Spartinivicinus poritis: one gene and its partner. The protein of the gene in region 2 interacts with the protein of the main gene of each other region in a pairwise test. Links are inferred from orthologs where the notes say so. Each region holds a gene or a part of one and is shown on either strand. Other genes may lie near its edges. The genes, in order: bioB and ORQ98_RS21185.

Region 1 (10,090 bases), on a different replicon or contig from region 2:
CATTAAGCCGACGTCTAATTGCAAACTTCAAGTTATCCAATACAGTTAAGTGGGGAAATAGTCGTGCGTCCTGAAATACATAACCTACTCCCCGTTGATAAGCTGGAGTAAATATTTTTTTTTGGCTATCAAGCCAGGTTTGCTCACTTAAGGTAATTTGTCCCGTTGCTTGTTGATTCAACCCAGCGAAAGTTTCAAATAAAGTCGTTTTACCACAGCCAGAAGGGCCAAAAATGGCTGTAATACCCTGGTTGGTAACTTTTCCAGCAGCGCTTAATTGAAACTGATCCTGGTTATTTTGCAGTAAACATTGAACGTTAAAGCTTAACATGGGCCGTTGGAGAGTTAGCAGCTTGATTATTACGTTGCAAGCTGTACAACAGCCATAACAACAGAAATGAAAAGACCAGTAAAATCCCTGCTAGCCAGTGGGCTTGTTGATAATTCAAAGACTCTACATGGTCAAATAACGCGATTGATAATACCTGGGTTTCGCCAGGGATATTACCACCAATCATCAATACCACACCAAACTCACCAACGGTATGAGCAAAAGCCATACTGGTGGCAATTAAGAAGCTGCGTTTGGTCAGGGGAATGATTAGGTTAAAGAATTGATCCCAACGATTGGCCCCCATACTGGAGGCGGCTTGTAATAACTTAATATCCAGCTGGTTAAAGGCAGCCTGTAATGGTTGCACCATAAAGGGTAGAGAATATAACACTGAGCCAATGACTAACCCTTGAAAAGTAAAGGTAAGTGAACTCCCTGTCAGTTGTAACCAAGTATTACCAATAAAGGAGTTGGGTGAAAAGGCAATTAATAAATAAAAACCCAGTACCGTAGGAGGTAAAATTAATGGCATTGCCACGAGTGCTTCAACCATATTACGAAAACGGCTCCGACCATGAGCAAGCCACCAGGCAATACCAGGGCCGATTAGTAATAAAATAATGGTGGTGACTAAAGCTAGCTGCAATGTAAGTTTAATGGCTAGCCAGTCTTGTTCGGTGAGTACATCCATTATAAGTAGTTAATCAGTAAATAAATTGAGTTGCTGCTGAACTATGGTCAGGCTTTAATCGTCGTCGGAGCTGGTACCATAACCATTACGTTGAATAATGTTGTGGCTATCCGAGCTTTTTAGAAATGCAATGAAGTCGACGGCTGCATCATTGGTAATGGCATTTTTTAGTAAAACAGCTTGCTGAACAATTGGCTGGTAATGCTTTTGGGGTACAACCCAATAAGTATTGTTTTTAAGAGTAATCACTTGTGATAGAGCAACCAGCCCTAAGTCAGCATTGCCACTGGCAGTAAATTGATAGGCTTGAGCAATATTGTTACCCATTACCACTTTATATTTTGCTGCTTCCCATAGCTTTAATTTTTTTAAGCTTTGTTCAGCAGCCATGCCATAAGGGGCCAAGTCAGGATTGGCAATACTAATAAAGCGACTATTGGTAATTGCTTGGCCTAAACTACCTTGAGTTAAGTGGAAATTATCTTTGGGGTGCCAGAATACTAATTTACCGTAGGCGTAGGTAAAGCGACTATTAGGTATAATTAAATTTTCTTTATCAAGCAACACTGGGCGGCGCTGATCGGCTGCTAGAAATACATCATAAGGCGCACCATTTTTTATTTGAGTATATAGTAAACCAGTAGCACCAGAACTTACTTTAAAATAGGTCTTTGGGTTATTTTGCTTATAATGGCGAATGAGTTGATGAAGGGTATTTTTAAAGTTAGATGAAACAGCAACAGTTATGTTGTTTTTGTCAGCAAAGGCTTGCTGACAAAATAAAGTCAGGATAAGCGTGAAGAGTCCTTTTATTTTAGTCATGAACTAAGACCTTATACTTCTATTCAAGAGCTGCCCTATTTTACCCTGTAACTAGCCTGTATGTATTTTCCCTGCCTTTTGTAATGTTTACAAAAGTAAGAAGGGTAATGTAATTGGCTGAAGCAATATATGTCAACGTCTTGCCTGAATATTTGCACTAGTTCCATTTTGGTGTTTTTGCTATACACCATATGTCGACTTTTTGCACTCCTGCATCTTTTAGTAATCGACTTACTTCATTAACAGTTGTTCCTGTGGTGACAACATCATCAACTAAGGCAAGGTGGCTTGGTAAAGGTTGGCTTGTTAACTGAAAAGCATGGCGGATATTAGTCTGCCGCTCTTTTGCTGATAAGCCAGTTTGGGCACTGGTTTTTTTATGTCGGCGAATAAGGTGGCGATGCAAAGGTATATTTAGTTGCTTACTTAATTGTTTGGCAATTAATAAGGCTTGATTGAAGCCTCGTTGTAATTCGCGTTTGCGGTGAAGTGGGGTAGGTATGATGAGTTCTGGCCATGGTTCACCAGTGTAAGTGCTAATGAGCTTTTCTCGTAATAAAGTGGTTAATGCCTGACCACAAATCAGCTTACCATTGAATTTATACTGGTGAATCATGTGGTCTATAGGAAAACTGTAACAAAAGGCGGGGATACAGTGATCAAATTTGGGGGGCTGTGAATAACATCGCCCACAAACCATATCTTCTGTTTTAAAAGGCAGTGGCTCCGCACAAAGACGACATGGGTGCGCTATTCGTGGCAACTGCTTAATACAGTCTTGGCATAACCGGTGATATGCATCACATGATGCCTGACATAACCAGCAAGAGTGCGGTAGTGAAAGGTTGTTTTTTATCCATTTGTAAACCTGATTGATCATTTTGGGTTGACAGATAGTCTCTCCTTTATATTATGTCGTCCATACCCTTCGCGAATAACTTTTAGGCTTTGTTGTCGTCGCTTTTCACCCCAGTCACTTAGTTTTACCTAAGCTCCTGGGGGCAAGTCTGCTACTGTATGACTTGCGGTAGCTACTTTAATTTATATAAAAGTGCTACTGGGACTCATCGCTCGACGGCCTTGCCTAAAAGCTCTTCGCTTTGGCTAATTATATTATGAAGACTAACTCATACAGCCGGTGATGTAGGATAACGAAAATGACTGCCACAGCTTCTAACGCCAAACTTATACGTCATGACTGGGGCTATGACGAAGTTAAAATGCTGTTCGATCTGCCATTTAATGATCTGTTGTTTCAGGCGCAAACCATTCATCGGCAATTTTTTGATCCCAATGCAGTGCAAACCAGTACATTGCTATCAATCAAGACTGGTGCATGCCCTGAAGACTGTAAATACTGTCCACAAAGTGGTCATTACAACACAGGTTTAGAAAAAGAAAAGTTACTGGCTGTTGAGCGAGTACTGGAAAAGGCCAAAGAAGCCAAGCAAGGCGGCGCAAGCCGTTTTTGTATGGGCGCTGCCTGGAAGCACCCTCGTGAAAAGGATATGCCCTATGTGCTGGAAATGGTGAAGGGGGTGAAGGCATTAGGCTTAGAAACCTGTATGACTCTGGGCATGTTAAAGAAAGAGCAGGCGGATCAATTAGCAGAAGCTGGGTTGGATTATTACAACCATAACCTAGATACCTCACCTGAGTTCTACGGCAGTATTATTACTACACGTACTTATCAAGACCGTCTGAATACATTGGGCAATGTCCGTGATGCGGGTATTAAAGTTTGTTCTGGCGGCATTATTGGTATGGGTGAAACCTTAACTGACCGCATTGGCCTGCTAGCTCAACTTGCCAACCTGCCTCAACATCCTGAAAGTGTGCCGATTAATATGTTAGTAAAAGTAGAAGGCACACCACTGGAAAATGTCGAAGATTTAGATCCTATTGAATTTATCAAAACCCTTGCTGTGGCTCGGATTATGATGCCTGCTTCCCATGTACGCCTATCGGCAGGGCGAGAGCAAATGTCTGATGAAATGCAGGCACTGGCCTTCTTTGCCGGCGCGAATTCGATATTTTATGGAGAGTGCCTGCTTACCACTGCTAACCCAGAAAAGAATAAAGACTTAATGCTGTTTAAGCGGTTGGGTATCAAACCAGAGCAGCGTATTGAAAAGTCGGATGAAGAACAAACCTCGAATATTTTGCAAGCGATTCAAGACAAGCAAAATAGCGAGATGTTTTACGACGCTGCACAGCCAAATCAGTAAGTAGCTGGTGTATAGATGACAGATTGGAGCCGCCTCACTAGCCGCTTGACCCAACGTCAGCAGCAACAGCTTATTCGTCAGCGAAATACAGTCGAAACGGCTCAAAGTGCAGAAATCATTAGTAATGGTGAAAAGCTGCTGAATTTTTGCAGTAATGACTATTTAGGACTGGCCAACCACCCCCAGGTAATTACTGCATTGCAACAGGCGGCAGTTGAGTATGGGGTAGGTAGTGGAGCCTCACACTTGGTTAGTGGCCACTCAAAGTTACACCATGAGTTGGAAGAAGCATTAGCTGAGTTTACTGGTCGACAGCGAGCACTGCTGTTTTCCACTGGTTATATGGCCAATGTTGGGGTTATTAGCGCCTTAGTTGAAAAAGGCGATGTGGTGCTACAAGACAAGCTTAATCATGCCTCGTTAATTGATGGTGGCTTATTGTCAGGGGCTCGTTTTACTCGTTACCTCCATAATGATCTGGCTAGCTTAACCCAAAAGCTTCAGCAGCATCAGACAGGTCAACAGCTGATCGTTACTGATGGAGTGTTCAGTATGGATGGAGATATTGCCCCGCTTACTGACATTGCAACTGTGGCTAAACAACATAGTGCCTGGTTAATGGTAGATGATGCCCACGGCTTTGGTTGTCTTGGCCCAAATGGAGAAGGCTCAGTCACTGAGGCAGGGCTAGCGGCTGAGGATATCCCCATATTAGTTGGCACCTTTGGTAAAGCGTTAGGCACTAGTGGGGCTTTTGTTGCTGGGGATGAGGTATTAATTGAGTCGCTCATCCAGTTTGCTCGGCCATACATCTACACCACAGCAATGCCCCCTGCTATTGCTGCGGCTACTTTGGCCAGTTTAAAGCTGGTGCAAACTGAAAACTGGCGGCGAGAAAAGTTGCAACGGAACATCAGCCAGTTTCGCTCAGGTGCTAGCCATCTTGGTTTGCAGTTAATGGAGTCAGTTACCGCGATTCAACCAATTGTGGTGGGTGATGCCGAAGCAGCATTAATGCTTAGCCAGCAACTAAAAGCCCAAGGCATATTAGTGACAGCTATTCGCCCACCCACTGTACCAGTGGGAACTTCTCGGCTGAGAATAACCTTATCAGCCAGCCATTCTGAGCAGCAGGTAAATCAGTTGCTGGAGTCGTTAGAGCAAGCCTGCAAACAGTTTAAAACCACTTCCAGCCGGTTGAATTAGCAGTATGTCAGTGAATTATTCAGCATCATATTCCTTAGTATTAATCCCTGGTTGGTCAATGCCTGCAGCTACCCTTGAATCACTTGCTGACTCCTTATCTGCTGAGTGGCCTGTAACGGTTTTAAAGTGGCCTACTGAATTGGAAGTTTGGCAGTACCAAGATCGCTTACTTGATGCGATGGCAGTCCAGTTACCAGAAGGGCCAGTTGTATTGGTGGGCTGGTCATTGGGAGGGCAACTAGCGAGTTTGTTGGCTGGGCTTATAACTAAAGCCAATGGGTATGGGGTAACAGGGTATTCTGAAGCTGCTGTCTGGAACAGCTTTAGCTCTAAAGGCCAAGGATGGCCTTTTAGAGCGGTGGAAGAATGCGCTGTTATTCCATATCAGACACTGAATCTAGCATCATCTACCCTCACCCAGAGGGAGAGGAGGGGGCAAGCGGCCTTAGTTACCTTGGCCAGTAACCCTTGTTTTGTTGCTAACCAAGACTGGCCTTTTGGCATGGCTCAACCAACCTTCAATGCTTTCCAGCAAGGCTTTAATCAATTACCCACTAAAACCCTAAAAGAGTTTTGCTTGTTAGTAGCAAAAGGGGCAGGTAAATGTCGGGCTACAGCAAAACGGCTCCAGCAATTGCAACCTCAGGCAGGTTTGAGCAATGAAGTGCTGGCAGAAGGGCTTAAACTGTTGGCAACTCTCGATACGCGAAATCTGCTTCAGCAGTTAACTTGCCCTCAACTGCATCTATTGGGCGCTAAGGATGCTTTAGTGAACCACCAGTTGGTTGAATGGTTTCAAAAGCAAGAAATACCAGTAGATATGCTTGCTAACTCAGGCCATTACCTAATGGCTGACACAGTCGAGCTGGTCAGTAAAATAAAGCAGTTTGCAATGGGGTGTAATCAGTGATGAAAAGATTGGATACACTCGACTGGTCATGGGATGGACCAAAGCTATTGACTGGTGAATATCACCCTGCAACTCATGAAAGCCAGCATTCAGCTGCTGGTGAACAAGCCATTATTGATAAACAAAAAGTTGCAGCGGCTTTCAGTCAGGCTGCGCCCTGTTATGACAGTGCTGCAAAGCTGCAGCAACAGGTGTTGAAACGGCTAGTTCAGCAACTGCCGGACTTACCAGATAACTCGGTTATTGCTGATCTAGGTTGTGGTACAGGCAAAGGTTTGCAGCAACTAACCCAGCGTTATTCTTCGGGCCAATTATTAGGTTTGGATTTGGCCTATGGTATGTTAGCCCATGCTCGGTCTCATAAACGTATTTCTGCAAATTGGTGCTGTGGGGATGCAGAGCAACTGCCTTTACGAGCAAGCAGCATTGATTTAGTTTTCTCCAGTCTAGCCATTCAGTGGTGTCAGTCTTTCCCTAAGCTGCTAAGCCAGATAGAAAATACCTTAAAGCCAGGTGGTTTTTTTGTATTCAGCACGCTAACTGAAGGTACGCTAACTGAGCTAAACCAAGCCTGGCAACAGATTGATCACTATGTTCATGTTAATACCTATCCTTCCGTTGATTGGCATCTTCAGCAGATTCAGGCCAGTGGTTTTCAAACAGTTGCAGCGATTAATAAGCAGGAAGTGGTTTATGAGCAAAACCTGAAAGTGGTATTGCAAGGGTTAAAAAATATAGGTGCAGGTACTGTCAATGGAAGGCGTCGATCTGGACTAATGAGCCGTGAGCAGTATCAGCAACTAACGAGCCAGTATGAAGCTTTCCGACAGTCTTCGGGTCTACCAGCTACTTATCAAGTTTTCTATTCAATTTTAAAAAAGCCCAATGACTAAACCATTTTTTGTTACTGGTACAGATACTGAAGTAGGCAAAACCCTGATTAGCTGTGGTTTGCTACACAAAGCTCAGCAACAGGGGCTTACCACTATTGGATTAAAGCCTGTGGCCGCTGGATGTACCCAAACGGCTAATGGTTTGCAAAATGAGGATGCGCTTCGGCTACAGCAGTGCTCCACAGTTAAGCTGCCTTATCAGCAGGTCAACCCTATTGCGTTAGAACCACCCATTGCACCACATATAGCGGCGGCTGAAATTAACAAACCCATTCGTGCTGATAGATTAGTTGGTTATTGCCGGGGGGCTTTAATGCAGTCGGCAGACTTTAAGTTAATTGAAGGTGCTGGGGGGTGGCGAGTACCCCTCAATTATCGAGAAACACTAGCCGATGTAGCCAAACAGCTTCATTGCCAAGTGATATTGGTAGTTGGAATGAAGCTAGGCTGTATCAACCATGCCCTATTAACTTATGAAGCCATTATGAGAGATGGTTTAACCGTGGCAGGCTGGGTAGCGAATCAAGTACAGCCTGAGATGTCGCGTTTGGAAGCCAATATCGAAACCCTTCAACAAATGCTGCCAGCACCTTGTCTTGGGGTGGTACCTTATCAAGAGCTGCCTACCGCTGAGAGAGTTAGTGAATACCTAACAGCGCCGAGTTTGTAGCCTTATTTATAACAAGTCCCCTTATTATGAAAAATCCATTTTATCGAGCAGCAGCGGCTTGTGTTTAAATAATCTACAGAGCTACAAGTTTGGTCTATGGAAGTTGATTAGGAGGGCTAACCAATGCAAGTAAACTCTGCTTTTGGTGCAGGTTTAGCAGGTATTCAACGGGGTATGCAAGGGTTGCAGGCATCAGCGGAAACCATTGCAGAGGCTAATGCTCGTGATAGTTTTTCCATGAATAAAATTACGGAAGCTATTGTTGACCTAAAGGTAAACAAACATACCGTTGAAGCGTCAGCCAAAGTAATAAAAGCGGCTGATGAGAATATGGGAACCTTGATTGATACACTGGCGTAATTAGCCATTTCTAACAACTAAAGCTAAAGCTGATTTACAAGCAGCCGAAACAACATTCTATAAAAATGGTCAAACCCTCGTAAGAGGTGAATACAAATGCAGGTAGTTACTCCAGTTTTAATTCCAACGGTGGTAACGCCTTTTTCTCCACCGGGTAAACCTTCGGATGCCATTAGCCGGGCAGAAACCGAGGCCACTACCTTTGCGCCTATTGACCAAACTCCAGAGCTTTCCCCCAAGCGAGAAATTGAACAATCTCCTTCCTCATCTGAAGAACAGGCACGTAACCGTCAGCAAGAAATTGTGCAGGCTCAGCAAGAAAGAGAAGAGCAAAGCTCACAACAGATTCAACAGCAGCCTAATCAACAAATTCAAGAGCAACAGCAACAAGCTCAGGAACAGCAGCAACTTGAGCAACAACAGCAGGCTCAGCAGGAACAACAGGATTTAGCTGTTATTAGAGAACTGGCTCGACGTGACCGTGAAGTCCGTGCTCATGAGCAAGCCCACCAGGCCGTGGGTGGCCGATTTGCGGGAGCGGCTAGCTTTACGTTTCAGCGCGGACCAGATGGTGTTGCCTATGCTATAGGAGGTGAAGTACCGATTGATGCTGGGCCAGTAGCGAATAACCCAGAAGCAACCATCCAAAAAGCACAAACAGTTCGACGAGCAGCATTGGCACCCGCACAACCATCTGCACAGGATCGAGCAGTCGCAGCACAAGCGACTCAGCTAGAGCTGCAGGCGCGACAAGATTTAGCCATCCAACAGCAAGAAGAAGCAGCAATTGCCGAGGCGGAGCGTCAAGCTGATGCAGAGTCAGACGAGGTAACTGCAGAAACCACTACAGCAGAGGCTTCAGAAACAACGCAAAATACCGAAGAGGCTCAAGCAACGGTTCAGGCTCAACCTGCAGGTGCTGAAGAAACAACCACAGTACAAGCTGAAATAGCAGAGCCACAAACTGAGCTGAATCGTCGAAACCTTACTGTCTATAATGATTTTGTTGAGCTGGCCAGAAGCAGCCAACAGACAAGCCAAACCCCCATTGATTTAATTGCATAATACTCCCAAGGCTTAATTATCCTTTGGTTAGCCTAAAACCTCTTTCCCTATTCATAGTCATAATGTGAAGACTGGTTTTTAAAAGTACCTGTTTTGTCTTCTATGTGGCTTACTAGTCAATAAAAACACTAGGTTAGAAAAACAATCATGCTTGACAATAGACAAAACTGAACTTATGTTTTAAACAATTGTTTGATTTTATGGGATTTCGATCACTGAGCCTAATTCAGAGAAGTGATCACTAAGAAAGCTAAACTATCAATATATCCAGGGTATAACGAGAATAATATTGAGGTGCGTTGACGATGCCAGAGTATAAAGCCCCCTTACGAGATATTCGGTTTGTACGCGATGAAGTGCTGTCTTACCCAGAGCACTACGCGACTTTACCAGGCTGTGAGGAAGCCACCCCAGATATGGTCAATGCCATATTGGAAGAAGGCGCTAAATTTTGTGAACAGGTATTGGCACCTCTAAACCAGGTGGGTGATCAGGAAGGCTGCCAGTTAAATGATGGTGAGGTGAAGACCCCAACTGGCTTTAAAGAAGCCTATCAACAATATGTTGAAGGTGGCTGGCCTTCATTAGCTCATGAGCCTGAGTATGGTGGCCAAGGACTGCCAGAATCGCTAGGACTAGTGATGAGTGAGCTAATTGGCGAGTCCAACTGGTCCTGGGGTATGTATCCTGGCTTGAGCCATGGAGCGATGAACACCTTAGCTGCCCACGGTACAGAAGAACAAAAACAGTTGTATTTGACCAAACTGATTTCAGGTGAGTGGACAGGCACCATGTGTCTTACGGAGCCACACTGTGGAACTGATTTAGGTTTGCTTAGAACCAAAGCTGAACCTCAAGCCGACGGTAGCTATAAAATTTCAGGCACCAAAATATTTATTTCTGCTGGTGAG
Region 2 (10,168 bases):
TCAGCCAGAAGATGTTGATTTATATATTAGTAAACTGGATATAGATACCGTAACTGCGATAAGAAGCCTTGGCTTTTTAGGTGAAAAAGCAAGCAAAGCGATTCCTCACTTAGCTGAATTTATAAACGATGAATGTCCTGATATATATGATAGAAACTATAACTCAGGCTACCATAAGTGTTATGAAGCAATATATGCCTTAGGGAAAATAGGGACACCATCAGTTAAGGCATTAATAGGCAAGTTAAATACCAATAATACTAGAGTGGTCAAAGCCATTGTTCAGACTATTGGAGATATCGGTGAAGCAGCCAGTATTGCAGTCCCTCACTTGGGTATCTTTGTTAAAGAAGATTGTGATGATATTTGCTATGAAGCAATTACTACACTTAGCAAGATTGGAGAGCCCGCCGTTAACCTATTAATAAATAAGCTATCTCATAAACAATTAACTGATAACATTATTAATGCCCTTGGCTCCATAGGTCCTGATGCATATACAGCAATTCCTTCTTTGGACATTTTTATTAATGATGACTGTGATAGTAGTTGCTTTGCTGCTATAGATGCACTTGAAAAAATAGGCAACCAGTCGGTTAACACTTTGCTCAAGCATATAAACACCAAAAATAAAGAGTTACTTGAATATATAGTCATTGCTATTGGTGAAATAGGAAAATCATCTAGCGAAATTAGATCTCAACTTTCTAGTTTGATAAATAATAATTGTAACAAAATATGTTTTACTGCAGTAGAAGCCCTTGGAAAGCTTGGAAAGCCTTCCATAAAGGTTTTAGAAGAAAATCTAAACAGCAAAAACGATGAACTATTAGAGCATATAATTTATGCAATTGGAAAGATTGGTAAATCAGCGAGCAGTACTATACCTAGCTTAAAAACAAAGCTCACGTCTACAAATAATATAGATATTAAAAATGCTATAATATTAGCTTTTGGAGAAATTGGACCTGAAGCAAAGCTAGCTGTACCCGAGTTAATTAATTTATTAGATACACCTATATACGAAAGCTCCACATTTTTCAACGATAGTAATAATACTCTAGTTAACACCATAAATACTCTTGGTAAAATTGGTATGGCAGCAAGTCCTAGCCTGCCAAAATTAGCTCAACTTTTTTATAAGCACAAAGAAAACGACAACCTATGCCACCTAATAATAAAAAATACAAACATCATTCTAAAAGACAGCTTAATTAAAGCAGATAAACTCCCTATCCCTTATATAGAAAAAATAATAAAATATATAGAAACTTCCTTTAAAGATATTAAAATTAATCCAATACTAAAAGACATAGAGATTACGCAGGTAGCACTAGCCAACCATATAAAATTAAAAAAGAAAAGCATCAAACATAAATTAAAAGACTGGATTTACCAAAATCAACTTCTTTTCTGGTTACTAGTCTACATAAGTTCTCTACTATCAATATGGTCAATTATATTTTTATTAAAACCACTCTGGATTTTTAAGGTCAATGAAAGTATAAAAACCTATACAGAATTTCAACTACCATCTTGGTTAGGGGGAATGAAAATCCCTTTCAATCTAGCACTTCTTGTCGGATTTTTTCACTACTGTCCCAGAGTCTTAGATGCTTGGGTTAAATCATATGTTTCTTCTGCTCGCGAGCGTTTTTCAAGAAAAAATACTGTATATGATAGAAAGGTTTACATTCCCATTCCTATAGAAATGGATGGAAACCTATCAGACTCATTAACCAATGAAATTCTGTCTCCAAAAATCAGAAAAAAAAGATTCTGCTTACTTATTTCAGGAGAAGGAGGCTCTGGAAAAACAAGCCTTGCTTGTCAAATTGCTAAGTCAGTAATGGAGGAAGATAAAGATAAAAGACCATCTAACCATATTATGCTACCCATATTATTAGAGCATGAGCTGGATGTAGAGCTTTCAGAAGAAAGCGACACTTTACTAACAGTAATTGGGAGACAACTACAAGACTTAATTGAATCTCCAATACCTATTTCTGAAAAACTATTACAATATTTACTCCAACATCAACGACTATTAATTATAGTTGACCATTTTTCTGAAATGACTACAGAATCATGCAAGCAATTCCATCCTGAGATACATAACTTCTCTATGAATGCTTTAATAATAACTTCCCGAAATGAAGAAAACCTAGGTAGCTGTATTAAATCAGTTATAAAGCCATTACGAGTTTCAGGTAATCACTTGTCCTCATTTATGGAAGCTTATCTGACAAAGCGGCAAAAGCGAAGTTTATTTGATGATACCAGTTTTTTTAAGTACTGCAGCAAACTATCCGCAATAATTAGTAAAAGAGAAATCACTGTACTATTAATTACACTATATGCTGAGCTGATAATCTCAAAAGCTGAACATAATGGTGAAAGCCAATTACCAGAAAGCATACCTGACTTAATGTTAAGCTACCTAAATAATATTAACAGAAATATTCATATTAAAAAACTAGATGACTTAACCATTCATTGTGACATGAAGACAATTGCCTGGGTATCGCTCAAAAATAATTTTCAACCTTCTTCACCTCTTATTATTGATTTATTAGCCGAAATGGAAGGCGAAAACAAGCAAGAACGGCTGAAATATCTTGCAGAACAGCTAAGAATAATTCATTTTATTCAGCCAGCACAAAAGCGTATTCGCATAGCTCTTGACCCTCTTGCTGAATACCTGGCAGGTATAAAACTAGTAGAGATACTAGCAGAACAAGAAAATCATTGGCATACTTTTTTTCATGACATTGATGATAAAATCAATGCAAGAAAGCATATTTATGGATTTCTACTTGCCGTATGGGACTGTTGTCTTGCCAGTCAAGAGCATATTTCTATACCCAGTTTTGCTTACAATGAGCTAACTCTAAGGGTAGATAGAGCTGCAGAGATTGAAAAAGAACACTAAATACTTTCATACTTTAAACTATATAGTAGTTTGTTCGCTTAAGCTCTATAAGCTAAAATAGGTATAGTTAACTCTTGTTAATCTAATTTACAAAAAATAAAAACGTGGCTCACAAATCATCTTCCTACTAACTTAACTACCAGTTTTATAGTGAGAGTTATATGTTTCATTCCTACTTTATTACTAGTACTACCTTTATTATCTCTTCTGCTTCTATCTTAATCATTAAAGCAACATTGGCCGCAGTGTCTCCTAAAGAAGCTGAATTGTTAAAAAGTGACCTAACTCCAATAGGGGCAGAGAGAAAAGGAAACAACACTGGAGAAATCCCTGACTGGAATGGAGGTATACAGAAAAGTGATATACCAGCAGCATATAAACCAGGACAGCATTACCCTAATCCTTATCCTAGGGATAAACCACTATTTACTATCACCTCAAATAATTTCAAACAGTATTCGAGCAACCTTTCAAAAGGACAAGTAGCATTATTCTATTCTTACCCAAACACTTTCAAAATGCCTATTTACAAGTCTCGTCGAACTGGGGCGCTCCCCTCCTTTATTTATAAAAATACTTATAAAAATGCAACTACGGCAAAATTAATTAATAATGGTAGTGGCTTCACTGGTGCTTATGCAGGTTTTCCTTTCCCAATTCCTAAAAATGGTATAGAAGCCCTCTGGAATCATATAGTTCGTTACCGTGGAATATATGCTAAACGCACAGTAACTGTAGCTGCTATCCATCGTAATGGCAACTATATACCTGTTTCTGTTCTGCAAGAAGCCTATTTTCATTATTATAATCCACTAGGTAATGAATCAACGTTAGATAATATTCTTATTTATTATTTATCCCACATACTCACTCCTCCTCGATTAGCAGGCAGCTATTTATTAAAATATGAAACTCTAGACCAAATGAAACAACCACGATTATCCTGGGCATATAATGTAGGCCAACGTCGCGTTCGTCGAGCCCCTAATGCATCTTATGACACTCCTGTTGATATGGCAGATGGGTTAGTAACTATTGATGATGTGGACATGTTTAATGGCTCTCCAGATCGTTTCGAATGGAAACTTAAAGGCAAGAAAGAGATTTTCATACCCTATAATAACTATAAGCTTATTAGTCCTAACTTAAAAAACAATGATATCTTAAAAATTGGACACATAAATCCTCATCACACCCGATATGAGTTGCATCGTGTTTGGATTGTAGAAGGAACTCTCAAAAAAGGAAAGCGACATATTTATTCTAAACGGATCTTATATTTGGATGAAGATAGCTGGGGAGCAGCCATCGTTGATCTTTATGATAATCGAGATAAGTTATGGCGTATTAATATGGCCTACCTGTTAAATTATTATGATCAACCTACAATATGGACAGGATTAGATGTTCATCACGACCTTCAATCTCGACGGTATTTTATAAGTGGCATATCTAATGAATTGAAAACCTTTATAGAGTTTTCTAAAACTTCACCTAAAAAAAGCCACTTTAGACCAGCAGCTCTTAGACAAAAAGGTAGAAGATAAAAGCCCCTTGTACTATTATCTCATCGTTCAAATGACTAGCTTTCTTTGCTCCTCAAAAATCATATTTGATAGTTACTGCTATATGGTCTCTGTCATTTAATTTATTCCGTCGTTCTGCCCCAAAAAAATTTGAATAACTAATACTGGCTGAAATAGTCTCTAAGTAGTTTGCATTTAATTCAACAGTTGCCGCTTTACGGTCTTCCATAAAACTACCTGTTACCCTTGAGTTACCATCTACATCATGCTTGAAGCGCAAAATTGGGTTTAAATTAATACCTGCAAACGCATCGTTCCACACGCCAGAAAGTACTATCGTATAACCCCAGCTAAAACGGTCTAAACGTTCATGGGCAGGGGTATAGTCACTAGCAAAAATATGCTGATTATAAGGGCCAGAGCCGTTTGACAGAAACCTATCATAATCACCACCTATACCAGATATCATTTCGAAGTGAGGCTCAAATAACCCTGTCAGACTATCAAACCCTATTAAAGAACCAAAATTATGGATAAATATTAATGAACCAGTCCATAATTCTACACGTTCGAAGTTATTATACCAACTTCCTAAACAAGCTCTATTTCTAGCCCTTGCTTGAGATATATTAAAAGTATTTCCAGAACAAACGTTAGATAGCCCCGCCGCGACTTGGTTAGAAAGCGATACTGTATTCAAGGATATACCCGCACCTAAATCATCTAGATGATCAATCCACATTGGCATATTAGGTCGATAAGCCAATTCACCAGCAATAGCTGTGTTTCCAATAGTAGTATTAAAGCTTAGTCCATACATACGAATATCTTCTGGAAAAGCTCTCCTTACAAATACATCATTAGAAAGAACATGTCCTGCTGACAAACCAGCAATACATGTGCTAATTCCATCAATGTCTAGCCCCAATCTAGGATCTAAGCATATATTTCTTATTTTACGATTTTCATTAGAATTAAAATCCTCTATTCTACCATCATTTGGTATCTTGGCTTGGACAAACGGTATTTGGGAGTGATAATTAACATAATACACTCCAAACTCTGTACCATTAAGGCTTTCAGCAAAATATTTAAAGTTAACTCCCCATTGCCCTCCATCTGACGCAGATTGTTTCTGGCCAACATCAGCTACAACCAGATAATCCTGCGCTGAATTTGTATTTATATTTAAATCGGTATACAAGTCTTCACCTGGAGCCAAAACTGTATTATAAGCATTTGCAATAAGCTTTATACCGTCACTCACTTTATTATAGCCTTTGTCTGCTCCCTCAGAAACGATATCATTATTACTAAAATAGGATCCTCTAGGAGGTACTATAGATTCATCCCACTCCAACATATAGTACGCTTCCATAGAAACATTATCTGTCAGCCCTATAGTGAAAGATAAAGCCATTTGTGGAATTAATAAATCCTTCACTTCAGAGCCAGGTAAAGAAATATGAACTGCATCTATTGGGTTAATAGTGTTAATTCCTTCCCTGTAAAAAAGTCCTTCTCCCCAATTTAATACTTGCTGACCAATGCGTACATCAAGTGTTTTCTCATATAGATTGAAGTTACTATAAAGATAAGCATCTAATAGAGAAGCATCCTTACCAATCAATCCCTCCACTTCACTATCAAAACCATCACCATAAGGATAAGTATTAGTTTGATCAAGAAACCTTCGATTAATAAAGCGACTATTTGCATGATTCCAATCAGTAGCCTGACCTATCACAACAGTATCATAAAAGGCCCGCCCTCTAATAAATACTCCTATATTTTCAATATTACTATCAAGGTTAGAATAATTAGCTTCTAATTCAGCAGTTATTTTATAAGTATTAGAAACTAGTCCTGTATCATAATTACGATTACCATCATTAGAATTAACCTCATCATGGGTAGGCTCTGTATCATTCCCATATTTTCGAGTATCTCGTCCTTCCACTCGCCACATTGCGCCATAAGATAAGCTAGTATCTACTGAACCGGTTATCTCTCCTCCATAGCCTGGTAGGATGCTAAAAAAACTTAACAGCACCAAGCTTTTTCTAAAAAAAACTATTTTCACTAACAAATAATTCTTATTAATCACGTTATTTTTCAAGGGTTGGTATTATACTTTTAGTATGTTTAAATACTTTGGCACACTATCCCTTGTGTTAAGTGATCGTTATTTAAGGTATCCAGGTACTGTTAAGGGCACCTAAGTAACTTGAGTATCTTCTTTTGCTTATAAGATAGCTTACTGTGCTGAAAAAAATATATAAAAAAAGTACATTAACAAATTAGTTATATGCCAAAACCTTGAGAACTATCTGTATAGAAAACTAAATATACAATCGTTTCATAAAGCTCTGGCCAACCAGAGCTTTATAATGGCTATACTAAAATAATAGCTACCGGATAGTAGACACCAACTCTCCCAACTGAAATACTGCCAGTTCTCCCGGCTCTAAGGTATTCCAGGTTTCATTAGTGGTTAGTGGCTCTGTTGCTATAACGGTCACTACATCATTAGGGGTGGTTTCTTTTTGGAAGTCAATTTTGAGTTCAGCATCCTTCAAAATGGCTTCTGCAAAAGGTGCTCGTCGTGTTAGCCAGGATAATTTCGTCGAGCAAAATGCATACAGGTAATTAGCTTCGCTTAATAATAAATTAAACACTCCATATTCATTGAGCTGACAACACAATTGATGAATAGCCTGCCACATAGGCTCTGGTTGCTCAGGCATCACAGGAAACTGCTGTCTTATTTGAGCTAACATCCAGCAAAAGGCATGTTCACTATCGGTGGTTCCCACGGGTAAATAAAATGATAAGGGAAGCTCTTGCTTGGCTTTTTTTAGCTGACCATTATGGGCAAAAGTCCATTTTCTTCCCCACAACTCTCGAATAAAAGGATGTGTATTTTCTAAACAAACTCGCCCGGAGTTAGCTTGTCGAATATGGCTAATGACAATACAGCTCTTAATAGGGTATTGTTTTACCAGCTCTGCCACTGCGGATTGATAACTTGGCTGGCTATCACGAAACTCGCGAATGGCTTTTCCTTCATACAACACAATGCCCCAGCCATCTTTATGCGGGCCAGTGCGCCCTCCTCGCTGCATAAGCCCAGTAAAACTAAAACAAATGTCCGTTGGGACATTGGCACTCATACCTAATAATTCGCACATAACCCTAAAAATTCACGTATAACGCCAGTAATTCGCCTATAGCAGCGATGAATAAGTAAATACTTTTACCTACTATATCACGATATACTCTACGCTTTGAGTATAATAAGCAGGAAAAGGAGCTGTTAATAAACGACGGTTGATTTATTCAGACTTATTCTTTTTTTCATCAGACTCATCTCCCCCCGATAGGTCAAAGTCTTCATTCAGTAAATCTTCAGGGTCTTCGGTAGGAATATCATCTTCATCTAACTGATCCTTGGTTTCAGCTTGTTCCTCATCCACCGCTTCTGATGGAGCAGGAGGCGGCTCATCTGCCTCGGCTACTGGTTCACTGGCCGTTAAGTCTTCAAGATCATCAGCTGGTAGTTCAATTTCCATGTCATCGTCTTCTGCCATGGGCTCTTCTTCGGGTTCCGGCTCTGGCTCATCAGGCTCTTCTAATTCCGCTTCTAGTACTTCAGGCTTTTCATCACTTGTTTTTTCTTCATTTCCTGTCCCTTCTTTATCAGACTCAGCTGCCTCATCATCAAGCTTTTCATCACCACTCTTTATCAATTTTTTATAGGCAAAAAATAAACCGCCCAACACCAATATATTGCCCAAGGCAATACCTGCATAAGTAATCCAGCCTAACTCATCTTCTGCAGCTTCAGCCTCTCCCTCTGGCTCTTCTTCAGCGTCCAGCTGTTCTTCTGTTTCAGGCTCTTGTTCCGCTTCAGTGCTCGTATCCTCTTCTGGTTCCACTTCCTGCTCAGCTTTTTCTGGCTCTGGCTCAGGCGCCACTCCAGCTTCTACAGTGGCTGTTTGTGTTTCTGGGTAGTTCAATATAATTGGAGCAGTTTCAATTTTCAGCGATTGTCCATCTTTCGCTTGTGCATTGATATTAAAAAAAACTTTGTGTTGACCTTGCTGCAAACGCTCAATGGAAAATCGCCAACTCCGACCATCTTTATATAACGGTACTGGACGAAGCTGCTTGGTGCCATCAGGGTAGCGCACTTGAGCGATGACTTTAGATGATTTTCTATCAATCGACTGACTGCGGGGTTTCACTACCACTAAATACTTATCTTGACCATCTTCATTGAACAATTCACTCTCAATTTTAAATGGTTGACGAACTGAGACGAGTTTTGCGTAACGGCGATTAAACGTATTGGCATCAATAACCAGCTCAATCCGATAATCACCTAACTCTGGAAATGGCTTAAGTAGATCAGTAAAATGTCCTTCTTTTAGTGAATCCTCCCCTTTTATTGGTTGCTCACTGATTAATTTTGCGGTTTGATATACCCGCCAACTGCCTTGAATAACCTGTAAAAACTCCTCTTTAAGAATCGTTTTGCCTTGCTCCTCAAACCAGAAATCCAGCTCGACTTCCTGCCCTAAAAATAAGTTACTGGGGATTTCATTTACTTTTAATTTTAAGTCACTAACAATGGTAACTCGGTTATCAGGGTCAGGCTCTGCTTGTAACAGCCACTCACCTTCATACGGCTTTTGTACTGTAACTAAGTCATACTGATCAGTACTATGCCATTTAATATCATCAGTGATATTGTCTTTGGAGTAGAGCGTTTGATCAGGCGATAAGAGTTGGGTTACGGCTTCAAGGCGAGGCTTAAAAACCAGTAACGTAAACTCTTCAACGCTGGAATCTACCAAGAATTTATTATCTTTTAAGGGGACTTGTTCAGCCGGTGCCGTTTGCTCCAGCGCTTTTAAAAATAGTTTGGTTAATGCTTCAGCATCATTGGCTTCGGAAGAAAACCCACCCGTTTCTATGGCTAGGGTATCCATCAACTCCCGATCAGAATTACTGGATAACGCAATGGTATGAATAGTGTAACCAGCCTGACTGAGTACTGGAATTTGTTCGGTAATAATTCGCTCACGTTCGGTCTTATTCTTATCTGGATCTTTTGAAATATCCACCATACCGTCGGTTAGCAGGATGATATGGCGAGGCTGTTTTGCCTGGGTATTACGATCAAATGCAGCTACATTGAGGGCTTCACGAATATTGGTAAATAACCCAGTTGAGTTGATTTTTCCTACTTGTTGCCTTGCTTGTTGGCGCCATTTGTCATTAACCTCGTCATAGGGCACCAATGGTTTGATATGCTGCCCAAAATTCCATACTCCTGCCTTACTTCCTTTTGGTAATAATTCAACCATTAACTCTATTGCAGGTACTCGTAAGTTTTGGGGATCATTAATTTTCATACTGCCTGAAATATCCACGAGCATTCGGACATCAGCAGCAGCAACTTGGGTGGAGGGAGACTGATCAGATTCTTCAGCAAAAGCGGCACTAACAACTATAAAGCGAAAGAGAAGCAATAATAAAAATGGAATAAATGCCCTGCCACCTTGCCTCAGCGTGCTAATGATAAATTTAACCACCGCCAGGTGTGGATTAAATAAGCTTGCCAGGATGATAGACCCAGCCCTATGAGTCATTGCCAGCTCCTTGCAATAGTGACTAATGACCAGCCTGTGCCAATTTGCTTGTG

The links.
Region 1: the proteins of ORQ98_RS21185 (region 2) and bioB interact in binary tests that used the Escherichia coli proteins (3 or more experiments, as listed by UniProt). The link is inferred for Spartinivicinus poritis from one-to-one orthologs.

The regions. Positions count from the first base shown.
Region 1 is NZ_JAPMOU010000017.1:51,874-61,963, forward strand. Bases 2,202-5,039 are described here. They hold bioB (biotin synthase BioB), read left to right. Parts: upstream 2,202-3,004; coding sequence 3,005-4,075; downstream 4,076-5,039. Other genes in these bases: ORQ98_RS14215 (ComF family protein), read right to left, coding at 2,202-2,463; bioF (8-amino-7-oxononanoate synthase), read left to right, coding at 4,091-5,039. Outside these bases: modC (molybdenum ABC transporter ATP-binding protein), read right to left, coding at 1-331; modB (molybdate ABC transporter permease subunit), read right to left, coding at 318-1,025; modA (molybdate ABC transporter substrate-binding protein), read right to left, coding at 1,080-1,847; more of ORQ98_RS14215, read right to left, coding at 2,005-2,201; more of bioF, read left to right, coding at 5,040-5,281; ORQ98_RS14230 (alpha/beta fold hydrolase), read left to right, coding at 5,292-6,191; malonyl-ACP O-methyltransferase BioC, read left to right, coding at 6,191-7,084; bioD (dethiobiotin synthase), read left to right, coding at 7,077-7,754; ORQ98_RS14245 (hypothetical protein), read left to right, coding at 7,878-8,114; ORQ98_RS14250 (putative metalloprotease CJM1_0395 family protein), read left to right, coding at 8,211-9,179; ORQ98_RS14255 (phenylacyl-CoA dehydrogenase), read left to right, coding at 9,485-10,090. UniProt on the Escherichia coli protein: Catalyzes the conversion of dethiobiotin (DTB) to biotin by the insertion of a sulfur atom into dethiobiotin via a radical-based mechanism.
Region 2 is NZ_JAPMOU010000036.1:2,514-12,681, reverse strand. Bases 5,760-8,675 are described here. They hold ORQ98_RS21185 (class II glutamine amidotransferase), read right to left. Parts: upstream 7,650-8,675; coding sequence 6,870-7,649; downstream 5,760-6,869. Other genes in these bases: ORQ98_RS21180 (VWA domain-containing protein), read right to left, coding at 7,794-8,675; ORQ98_RS21190 (DUF1302 domain-containing protein), read right to left, coding at 5,760-6,541. Also shown: ORQ98_RS21200 (HEAT repeat domain-containing protein), read left to right, coding at 1-2,932; ORQ98_RS21195 (DUF1329 domain-containing protein), read left to right, coding at 3,094-4,479; more of ORQ98_RS21190, read right to left, coding at 4,532-5,759; more of ORQ98_RS21180, read right to left, coding at 8,676-10,115.